2 regions of the Pseudoalteromonas sp. NZS127 genome follow, and region 2 is predicted to be linked to the other one. Evidence: predicted binding sites of a transcription regulator. Region 2 holds the regulator's gene; the other holds the start of a gene.
The links. The regulator sigma-54, encoded in region 2, starts transcription at its own class of promoters, with help from an activator protein. The targets are predictions, from matches to a motif close to GTTGGCACGNNNNTNGNNT.

Region 1: I6E78_RS14125 (YggN family protein) is a predicted target of sigma-54. The motif match lies at 4,201-4,219, and genes of this name have one in related genera.

What each region holds. Positions count from the first base shown of each region.
Region 1 covers NZ_JADYWN010000016.1:58,668-64,469, reverse strand. Annotated here, with positions in the region: gene I6E78_RS14140 (hypothetical protein) at 75-215, opposite strand; gene I6E78_RS14135 (DMT family transporter) at 770-1,699, opposite strand; gene I6E78_RS14130 (aminotransferase-like domain-containing protein) at 1,801-3,252, shown strand; gene I6E78_RS14125 (YggN family protein) at 3,369-4,163, opposite strand; gene I6E78_RS14120 (PA3496 family putative envelope integrity protein) at 4,552-4,737, shown strand; gene I6E78_RS14115 (glutathione peroxidase) at 4,864-5,355, opposite strand; gene I6E78_RS14110 (AzlD domain-containing protein) at 5,446-5,745, opposite strand; gene I6E78_RS14105 (AzlC family ABC transporter permease) at 5,742-5,802, opposite strand, start outside.
Region 2 covers NZ_JADYWN010000001.1:142,489-148,290, forward strand. Annotated here, with positions in the region: gene lptC (LPS export ABC transporter periplasmic protein LptC) at 1-212, shown strand, start outside; gene lptA (lipopolysaccharide transport periplasmic protein LptA) at 202-747, shown strand; gene lptB (LPS export ABC transporter ATP-binding protein) at 744-1,469, shown strand; gene I6E78_RS00705 (RNA polymerase factor sigma-54) at 1,539-3,032, shown strand; gene hpf (ribosome hibernation promoting factor) at 3,059-3,346, shown strand; gene ptsN (PTS IIA-like nitrogen regulatory protein PtsN) at 3,351-3,803, shown strand; gene rapZ (RNase adapter RapZ) at 3,825-4,670, shown strand; gene I6E78_RS00725 (HPr family phosphocarrier protein) at 4,714-4,986, shown strand; gene mgtE (magnesium transporter) at 5,134-5,802, shown strand, end outside.

The sequences.
Region 1 (5,802 bases), on a different contig from region 2:
GTGGGAGCTAAATAAGAAGCTTTATTTAGTGGTTGGGTGCTTGCTGCACCGTATAAATAGTCATGGTTGTGTGACTATTTATATTGAGCTGTGCTACCAAGAGCGAGTCTTTTACCGAAGCGATTAAGCTTTGCTAACATTTTAGCTTTACGATTTGTTGGTTTAACTGCAATGTGGGTAGCAGCTGTTTCATTTAATGTGTTAATTGGGTTCATTACTTAACTCCGAGTTGTGGTTGGTGAAAACGGGGGCATTCTGCCTCTTAATTGTTTAAAAATAAAGCGATAAAAATTGAGCCCGAAGCATTAGTTATTTTAATCCGAATGGGTTTTATTAACCTGCCGTTCACTTGGTGGGTTTGGGTGTTTTTGCATTTTTATTCACGCCGTTAGTTTTTAAATCCCTTTTGTTGTGGGGTCTCTGTATTTGTTTTTATTTTTAATGCGATAAAAGCAGGATTTTTTGGTTATTTATTCAGATTAAATTATTTTAATTAAATGATTTTTTATGCTGTTTAATTAGTGTTTATAAAATTAACTTTATGAGCGTTAAAAAATTATCAGTAAAGTGCTAAAAAAAGTTGGTGTAATGCACTTTATATTTGCATTGCTTGGATGAGTTACCATTTTTTTTAGCAAAATGGTGTTTTTAATAAAGTTGCTATTACTAGGTGTTATAACGAGCACTTGGCTGCCATTTTTATATTAACCAATAAAAAAGCGCCTACTTTACAGTAGGCGCTTTTGCGTTAGTTGCGTTAATAACGCGTCTAACTGGGGACGGAGCCTCTTCTAGCAACCGCTCTGTTTGCTAAAAAGGCATTAATTCGTTTTGTTGGGGTAAGCACTATGGCGTTACCAAGTAGTACCAAGCTAAACCCTGCAAAGGTATTTGCGTGCCATTCAAAGCCTTCATAAAAGCTGCTTAGTGTTACCGCAACTAAAGGAAACAGGACGATGACATAGCTGGCTTTTTCGGGGCCAATATTTTTTAACAGTGCAAAGTAACAAGCAAAGGCGATTACAGTGCCAAAAATAGATAAGTACAATAACGACAGCCAATAGCTAGTAGGTGCAGTGAAATTAAATTGCACGTCGCTCATAAATACATATAAGGCTAAGCCAATGGCACTGTATAACATGCCCCAAGCATTACCTTGTAACACACCAATTTGTTTGCGTGAATTACGTACACTTACCATGTTTCCTAATGAAGCCACAAAGGTGCCGCCAAGAGCAAGTAGTAACCCGACGAATGCACTGTTACTCAAGTTGAGTTGCTGTAATTGTGGCCAAAACAGGCAGGTGATACCTAAAATGGCAAGTACAGCACCGGTATAAATTCGTTTTGAAATAGGTTTGCCAAAAAATAATCGGGTATTAACTATATTCATTACTAATAGCATTGAAAAAGCAATCGAGGTCATTGCAGAGCTAAGATGATTTTGTGCCCAGTAAAGCATTAAGTAATTTAGGCCAAAGTTAAACAGGGCCAATAACACGAAAAAACCATGATCGACTAAATTAAATCGCATCTTGGGTTTTTTGTATGCCACATATAACCACATTAATAATGCCGCGATTGCAAAACGATAAAATAGCGATAGTTCAACAGCAATATCGCCTAGCTGAAACTCTATGGCCAACCAGGTTGAGCCCCAAATTAAAACAGTTGTTATATATAGTGCTGCACTTTTCAATACTGCTCTCCAAAGTCGATTAAGCTGCTATTTTAAAGCTTATCTGTATACTTGCTATATACAGAAAATGAAATATGTAACCTATACAGATTGAGGGCGTGATGATTTTAAAAGCGGTTAGCCATCAGGGGCATGAGTTTTTGTACCAGCAAGTTATTCAGCTGATCAGGGATATGAGTGCTCAACAGGCTTTATTGCCCTCAGAAAAGCTGCCGTCATTACGTAAAATGGCTAGCAACCTTAATATAAGTATTCCTACGGTAAAGCAGGCCTATCAAGCGCTAGAAGATCAGGGGGTTATAGAGGCACGCGAAAAGTCAGGCTACTTTTTAAAAGCCGTTAACATGGCAAGCAGCTTACCAAAACGGGTTAAGTTAAGCCGCGAGCCCGTGATTGTAAACAAGCAGGCGCTGATTGAGCAGGTATACACAGCCATTCATCAGGCCCATGTGGTGCCTTTTGGAGTAGCTAACCCGGTTGCTGCGGCACCAACCGATAAAGCCTTAGCCAGAAATATGCGCCGAGTAATGACACTTGCCGGTAGTAGCGCTATTAATTACGGGCCACTGGATGGTTATGCACCGTTAAAAAAGCAGCTTATTCATCGCTATTTAGACTTTGGCATTGGTATTAATATGGATGAAATGGTGATCACTAATGGTGCGCAAGAAGCACTGGCAATTGCACTCAAATGCGTAACTAAGCCCGGTGATGTAGTGGCCATAGAGAGCCCTTGTTATCACGGAATTATAGAGTTAATAGAAAGTTTAGGCCTTAAAGCACTAGAAATACCTTTATGCCCAGATAATGGTATTTGGCTAAACGATTTAGCGCAGGCGCTTAATGAGCACGATATTAAAGCGTGTTTATTTTCTACGGCTATTAGTAATCCGGTTGGTAGTTTTATGCCAGATGAAAATCGAGAACAACTGGTGGAACTAGTTGAAAGCCATAACGTAGTGCTCATTGAAGATGACGTATATGGTGACCTATACTTTACACCCAAACGAGGTACACCGGCTATAGCGTATTCCAAAAAAGGCTTGGTGCTAAGTTGTTCGTCTTTTTCTAAAACGGCTGCCCCTAGTTATCGAGTTGGTTGGCTTATTGCGGGAAAATTTGCAGGGCAAGCTAGGCGTTATAAAAGAGCATTGAGTTGTTCTACCTCACTAATTAATCAATGGACGTTATCAGAATTTGTTTTTAGCGGTGAATACGACCGTAATTTAAAAGTACTTAGGCAGCGTTTACGCACTAATAAAGAGCATATGCGACGTTGCTTACAGCAAGCTATGCCAAAAGGTACACGGATCAGCGATCCACAAGGTGGCTGTGTTATTTGGTTAGACTTAGGCAGCGAGTATGATAGCCAAAAGCTATTTTTATTAGCGCTTGAGGTAGGTATAAGCATTACTCCAGGGTTGATATTTTCAGCTTCAAATAAATACAAAAGCTGTATAAGGCTAAGTTATGGTGTGCAGTGGAGTGAGCAAATAGAGCAAGCAATTGTCACACTGGGTAAACTTACCTTACTAGCAAAAAAAGTAGCCTAATTTAAGGGGGATCAACAGCTTGTAACAAGTTTTGCGGCACAATAAAAAACAGCCGTTAAGTTAAGCGTAACGGCTGCAAAGGGATGTTAAATAATCACCTAAGTGAAGTTTGCAAACTAGTTTTGTTTAAAGCTAAATAATTGGTAACCTTTAAGTTCAGGTACTTGGACTACTAACTGCTCTTCTTGTTTAGCTATATTGGCAAAATTTTCGCATAAGGCATTGGCACGCTTTTCGAGCGCATCGGCATGCTGCTCTACTTTTTCTTCTATTTGCGTACCCATGTTTTCCATACGTTGCTCAAAGGCTTGCATGTCGCCTCCTGAGCCAAGTAATTCAGAACCTAAAGCAACTAAAATACTCCCCATAGATTGCATTACAGCCGACTCAACAGCGCTCTCTATTTGTTGTTCGAACTGCTGCTCAAAGTTTTCACCAAATTGATTAAAACTTTGCTGGCCCATAACAAAGGTGTCTTGTTGATAAAAAGTATTTTGTACTTCAAGTTTAATGTCGTCCATTAACGATGAGATATTATCGAGGCCATCAATATTAAAAGCATTAGCAACTTCTTGCAGTGCAACACCGGCAATTTTAACGCCTTCTAAGGCTATATCTGCTACTTCGGGTAATTGCGTGCGTAAACTATCTGAATATTGAGTTAGCGCCTTTTGCTGGGAATGATTAAGCGCTACCGATTCACCATTAATGGTTAAATTGCCATTGGTATTAAATTGCATAGTTTGCTTATTGGCGGTAAAAATCTCTAGTTCGTCAGGCTTAATACGTACATCATTTTTAAATTCTACATTACATTGCTCATTATTAAATGACACTGTTGAATCGTTATCATTATGCGCCATAACGGCAGGTGCACATATTAAAGTGCTCACTAATAGTAATTTTTTCATATTTATTCTCAGTTTTTTATTGATGATAAATAAGTAATAACAAGTTTAGTGCCAATGTTTTTTTATTATATTAAACAATAAGTTGGTTTTATTTGTGTTATTAACCATAGCAAGGGTTTATTATAAAAAAACTATTTTTTAGTCAAATTGGCTAAAGCTAGAGCAATAATTAATTTTATTTATCGATACGATAAAAAACTCTCACTTTCCATAAAGCTAATTTAGCGCTATTTATTCACAGTATTGACATGAAGGCTATTTAAGATAGCTACATGGCTTTATTTTGGCGCTAAACTGCATTGCACTTTATGTGTCGAACATTTTAATTTTACCAATTATTGCGATTATAAAATCCTTGGTTGGTCTCAAACACTTTATGGAGTGGGTTGTGGGTAAGACATTTAGTTACGATGCGCTAGATGACGATTTTGTTGAAGACGAGTACGAAATGCTCGGGCGTAATCAGCACGATAAGAACAAGCAAAAGGTTAAGAAAAAGTTGGAAGACTACCTTGAGCAAAAGCGCTTGCGTAAAAACCTAGGCGAAGACGATTTAAGCGATTACACCGATTAAATTGCGCTAGTATAACTAAAGTACCAATGTGAATTAGACTCTAAATGTACGCTTTTATGTATGTTTAAATTTTGATTAGATTGGCAATAAAGAGGCTGTGTGCCTCTTTATTACTTTTAAGCGGCGTTACTTATTACTTTGTTGCAGTGCTTTTTGAATGGTGAGCTCTAGCTTTTCTGGCTTGGTAAAGGGTGCATAGCGTTTAATTGGTGAGCCGTCTGCTGCGATTAAAAACTTAGTAAAGTTCCACTTTATTTTGCGAGTTAAAAAGCCAGGTTGTGTCGATTTCAAATAACGAAATACCGGATGAGCATGCTCTCCGTTTACCTCTACTTTAGCGGCCATTAAAAAATTAACCCCGTAGTTTATTAAACATCCTTGCTCTATCTGCTGTGCATCTCCCGGTTCTTGCTGATTAAACTGATTACACGGAAATCCTAAAATTACTAAGCCTTGGCTAGCATATTTATTATGCAAAGCCTGTAATGACTCGTACTGGTAGGTAAAGCCGCACTTGCTTGCCGTGTTTACAATAAGCACGACTTTACCAGCAAACTCGCTAAAATTAATGGTGTTACCTTGTAAACTGGTGGCGCTTAACTGATGAAACTTGTGCATTATTTATGCTTTACCTTATATTTTTTGATGCTCAATCTACTCTTTTAAGTACATTGCTTAATATGGTTGTTGTATATATTAAGGTTGTTTTTAATTTAAAATTAAAAACAACCCCATACCCGCAATCGTAGTGTAATAAATATTATGGGTTTTATAAGCCACAATAATAGCGACTATAGCCGCACTTAAATAAGGGTTTTGCCAATGTAAATTAATGCCATCATCGTTTAAAAATACAATAGGTACCCAAATAGCCGTAAGTACCGCTGGTGCACTAAAACTTAAAAATTGTTGCATTTTAGGCCCAACTTTAAAGGGTAAAGCGCGGTGCAAAAATAAGTAACGGGTAAAAAAGGTAATACAGGCCATTAGTAAAATAGTGGTCATCATAAGTTGCGCTCCTTTTTAGCAGTTATTCTTGCTGTAAAGTATCCTGCGCTCATAGCC
Region 2 (5,802 bases):
CTGCCCAAAACTTAATTGATGGCGCAATGATAGACAAAATTACCGCCGACAATATTCAAGTAGATATAATGCTACTCACTATGCGCAGCGAACAGCCCGTTATTATAACTGGACCGAATTTAAAGATCACCGGTAAAGGCCTTGAAGCCAATTTAACAACCGAGGTGATAAAACTAATTAACCATACGCGAACACTATATTATGACCAATAACCTTGCAAAAATACTTATTATTCCATCGCTTATACTTGTATTTAATAGTAATGCGGCAGAGCAAAGTACTTCCCCATTAGCTAATCAAATTTCTATTAGTGCTGACCGCCAAGAAGGCCAACTAAAAGAAAACGTTGGTATTTTTGAGAAAAACGTCGAGATAATTCACGGTAATCGTCGTATCACCGCCGATCGTTTAGAAGTACATAAGCGCGACGAACTTGGCGATAATAAACAACTATTAATTGCCACGGGCAGTCCTGCATATTTTGAAGAAAAGCAAGCAGATGGTACTGTCATGAGCGCCAGCGCTAACGAAGTACGTTACGATGTAGCGAAACGTTTTTTAACCCTAGTAGGAGATGCAAACATTTCTCAAGCTGGGCAAAAAATTACGGCTAAAAGCATCACCTACGATATAGAGCAACAGCTTATAAGTGCTGAAAAAGATGAAAACTCAACTGATCGGGTACACACTATTTTAGTGCCTATAGACGTAAAAAAAGAACAAAAACTCAATAAAGGTCAGCCATGAGTACATTAAAAGCAGAGCTATTAGCAAAAAGCTATAAAGGCCGTGAAGTTGTTAAAAATGTAGGACTTGAAGTAAAAGCTGGCAGCATTGTTGGTTTACTTGGCCCAAATGGCGCAGGTAAAACCACTACCTTTTACATGATTGTAGGCTTAGTTCCTAGCGACAAAGGTAAAATATTAATTGATGATAACGATATTACCTTACTTCCTATGCACAGCCGTGCTCGTTTAGGTATTGGTTATTTACCACAAGAGTCTTCTATTTTTAGAAAGCTCACTGTGTATCAAAATTTAATGGCTATTTTAGAAACGCGTAAGCAACTAAATAAACAAGCCAGGGAAGAAACCCTAAATAGTTTGTTGGACGAATTTAGCCTGCAACATATTCGCGACAGCTTAGGTATGGCACTATCTGGTGGTGAACGTCGCCGCGTAGAAATAGCACGTGCTTTAGCTGCAGATCCTAAATTTATATTGCTTGATGAGCCCTTTGCTGGCGTGGATCCTATTTCAGTACTCGATATTAAAAAAATTATAGAACACCTTAAAAATCGTGGTATTGGCGTACTAATTACCGACCACAATGTAAGGGAAACCCTTGATGTTTGTGAAAAAGCCTACATTGTTTCTCATGGGGAGCTAATTGCATCTGGTACTCCTGAATTTGTATTAAACGATAAAACAGTACGTGATGTTTATTTAGGCGAGCAGTTCAAACTGTAATATTTATGTTATTACTATAAGCATCTGCTAAGATTAATCATATCAATTTATAAGGATTGTTAGAGATAAATGAGGCAATCATTACAGCTGCGCATGGGCCAGCAACTTACAATGACTCCGCAACTGCAACAGGCTATTCGCTTATTGCAGCTTAGTACCTTGGATCTCCAGCAAGAAATACAAGAAGCACTTGATAGCAACCCATTACTTGAAGTTGATGAACAAGATTACACGGAAGAATCAGCAGGTAAAAACGAGCAAAAAGCAGATGACATTACTGTTAGCGCCTCTGCTGACGACACCCCAAGCGAGTATGAGCAAGATAGCGGTGAAGCACTAAATAAAGACACCATAAGCGACGACATGGCCATGGATGTATCATGGGATGAATATATGAGCGCAGCGCCTGCCTCTTCATCAGGGCCAATGCCTGAAGATGAATCTATTTATCAAGGTGCATCAACCGAAACCCTGCATGAATACTTAATGTGGCAATTACAGCTCACCCCTTTTAGCCCTACCGACGAAGCTATTGCCATAGCTATTGTTGAAGCCGTAGATGACTCTGGTATTTTAACCCTCAGTTGCGAAGACCTTTTAGCAAGCTTTAACCAAGAAACTGACGACGAACACGAAGTAGAACTAGATGAAATAGAAGCAGTGCTAAAGCGCATTCAATTATTTGATCCTGTTGGTATTGCAGCTCGCAGCTTGCAAGAATGCTTATGCATTCAATTAAATCAATTTGATAAAGACACCCCTTATATTAACGAAACAAAAATGGTGTTAACTGATCATATCGATTTACTCGCTGCTCGCGACTATCGTACGTTAATGAAAAAAACTAAGCTCAAAGAAGAAGAGCTTAAAGAAATAATGACACTTATTCATACGCTTAATCCTAAGCCTGCGGATACTATTGTCAGAGAAGAGTCTGAATACGTTATACCTGACGTGTCTGTTAAAAAAATAAAAGGCCGCTGGGTGGTAGAGCTAAACCCAGATAGCATGCCAAAAATACGTGTTAACAGCCAATATGCGGCTATGTCTCGTACAGTAAAATCCAGCGGTGACAGCCAATTTATTCGCTCGCACTTACAAGAAGCTAAATGGTTTATTAAAAGCCTAGAAAGTAGAAACGAAACACTCCTGAAAGTAACTAATTGTATTGTTAAGCAGCAACAAGCGTTTTTTGAACATGGCCCAGAAGCCATGAAACCTATGGTATTAAACGATGTTGCCGAAATAGTTGAAATGCACGAGTCGACTATTTCACGGGTCACTACGCAAAAATATATGCACACTCCACGTGGCATTTTTGAGCTTAAGTACTTTTTTTCAAGCCATGTAAGCACCGAAAATGGTGGCGAATGTTCATCAACTGCCATACGTGCCCTGATTAAAAAGTTGATAGCTGCAGAAAACTTAGCCAAACCATTGAGTGATAGCAAGATTGCAGATATATTGGCTGAGCAAGGAATTAAAGTAGCTAGACGGACAATTGCAAAATATCGCGAATCTCTGGCTATTCCCCCGTCGAATCAACGTAAAAGCTTGATTTAAGACGTACAACAAAGAGGAAAATGCTGATGCAACTAAACTTAACTGGTCGTCATGTAGACATTACAGACTCATTAAGAGACTATGTAAATAATAAATTTGCAAAGCTGCAAAGACACTCAGATCACATAACTAATGTGCATGTTATTCTCGATGTAGAAAAATTAAGTCAAAAAGCTGAAGCAACAATTTTTGTAAGTGGCGCTGAGCTATTTGCATCGACCGAACACCAAGATATGTACGCTGCCATTGACTCGTTGATTGACAAACTCGATCGTCAAGTAATTAAACACAAAGAGAAGTTTGCTCGACACTAACACTATGAAATTAAGCTCACTTATATGCCAGGACTGCAGCAAAGCTGTGGTCCTTTTTAATAGTAAAAAAAGAATTTTAGAATTCATCAGTGAACTCGCGCATAAAAAAATGCCGTATTTACCTCAGCAAGATATTCTCACTGCTTTATTGGCAAGAGAAAAGCTAGGTAGTACCGGTATTGGCCGAGGAATAGCAATTCCACATGGCCGTATGAGCGGGGCACAAGAGCCTCTTGCCTTAATTTTAATAAGCGAAACCGCTATTAATTTTGATGCAATTGATAATCGTCCAGTTGATATTTTTGTTGCGCTTATAGTGCCCGATGGCGATAACCAGCAGCACTTGAAAACACTAGCCACAATAGCTGATAAACTAAACGATAAAGAGTTTTGTAAGCAATTGCGTGCGGCAAAGTCTGATGAAGCGTTATACCAAGTTATTTTGGATCAATCCTAGTTACTAATAAAGGGGTGGTAAATGGAATTAATTATTATAAGTGGCCGATCAGGTTCTGGTAAGTCAGTTGCTTTACGTGTTGTAGAAGATTTAGGTTACTATTGTGTAGATAATATTCCGGTAAATTTGCTGCCTTCATTAGTGCGCAGTGTCTCTGATAACTACGATAAAATAGCCGTTAGTATAGACGTGCGTAACCTGCCTAAAGACCAGCAGCAGTTTAACGATATTCTTGAGTACTTACCCGACTTTGCTAAACCAACGTTATTTTATTTAGATAGCGACGATCAAACGTTAATCCGCCGTTATTCAGAAACACGTCGCTTGCACCCGCTTTCGATTGATTCGCTACCGCTAGATTTAGCAATAAAAAAGGAAAAAGAATTACTCGATGTACTCGTAACGCGGGCTGATCATGTCATTGATACAACCGATTTAAGTGTGCATCAACTTGCTGAATCTATGCGTGAAACCATACTCGGTAAAAAAGACAAACAGCTTATCATTACCTTTGAGTCGTTTGGCTTTAAGCATGGTATTCCCAAAGGTGCTGATTATGTTTTTGATGCGCGTTTTTTACCAAACCCACACTGGGAACCGGAGCTCAAGCCTTTAACTGGATTAGATCAACCAGTAAAAGATTATTTAGCTAGTCATAGTATTGTGCAAAAATTCACTTGGCAAATTCAAACCTTTGTACAAACGTGGTTACCACACCTAGAGCGTAATAATCGCAGTTATTTAACCATTGCTATTGGTTGTACTGGTGGTCAGCACCGCTCAGTTTATTTAGCGCAAACAATTGGTGAAAGCTTTGCTATGTCTCACCCTAATGTAAAAATTCGCCATCGCGAGCAAGAAAAATAATTCAATTTAAATAATCATCTGTTCAGCTTAAGTAGAGTATCTTATGCGCTTAGAAAATACATTTTTAATAAAAAACAAGCTAGGCCTGCATGCTAGAGCTGCTACCGTATTAGCACAATTAGCGGTACAATTTGACGCATCTATTACCTTATTTCAAGATGAAAAAGAAGCCGCTGGCGATAGCGTACTGGCTTTAATGTTACTAGAAAGCAGCCAAGGTAAAGAAGTAAAAGTAGTGTGCGAAGGACCCGATGCAGAGCATGCTTTACATGCCGTTGGCCAATTAATAGCGCAGCGCTTTAACGAACAAGAATAGTAGGCACTTTATTTAAACCAAGTAAACGAGCTAAAATATAGGGTTAGTGAAACCTTAAGCTAGTTTGGCTAAAAAAAGTAAGATAAACTGAACGAAGTTAATGACTAACTTCTTCCCTAACGTTATAAAAATAAATTAAGGACGCCAATGCCCGAAACTTTCGAACAAGACTATCCACTACAACAATTACAACAAGTGACCAAGTCACTCAATAGTGGTCAGTTTGTTCAAGTTAGGCGCATGCTGGCAAAAACAGCTCCTTGTGATACCGCACTTTTACTAGAATCATCACCACATAAAGTTCGTCGCCTGCTCTGGCAATTAGTTGATCCAGATGTACAAGGTGATGTCCTTGAAGAACTCTCTGAAGATGTACGTTTAGGCATTATTGCCCAAATGGAACCTAAGCACATTGCTGCTGCCACTGAAGACATGGGCCACGATGACTTAGGTGAAGTACTGCGAAGCCTGCCTGACACGGTTTATAAAGACGTGGTTAGCGCCATGGACATTCAAGATAGAGAACGTGCTACGCAAGCACTCTCCTATCAGGAACGCTCTGCTGGCGCGCTGATGAACACAGATACAGTAACCATTCGCCCTGATGTAACCCTAGATGTGGTACTGCGTTACATTCGTCTGCGCGGCGAACTCCCTGAGGGTACCGACGACCTTTACGTTGTCGATAAGCATAACTGTTTTTTAGGCGCTTTATCGTTAAGCACCTTACTAACCAATTCGCCCGAAAAAATTGTTCACGACCTAATGGATGAAGACTGTGAGTCTATTCCTATTTCGATGGATGAAAGCGAAGTG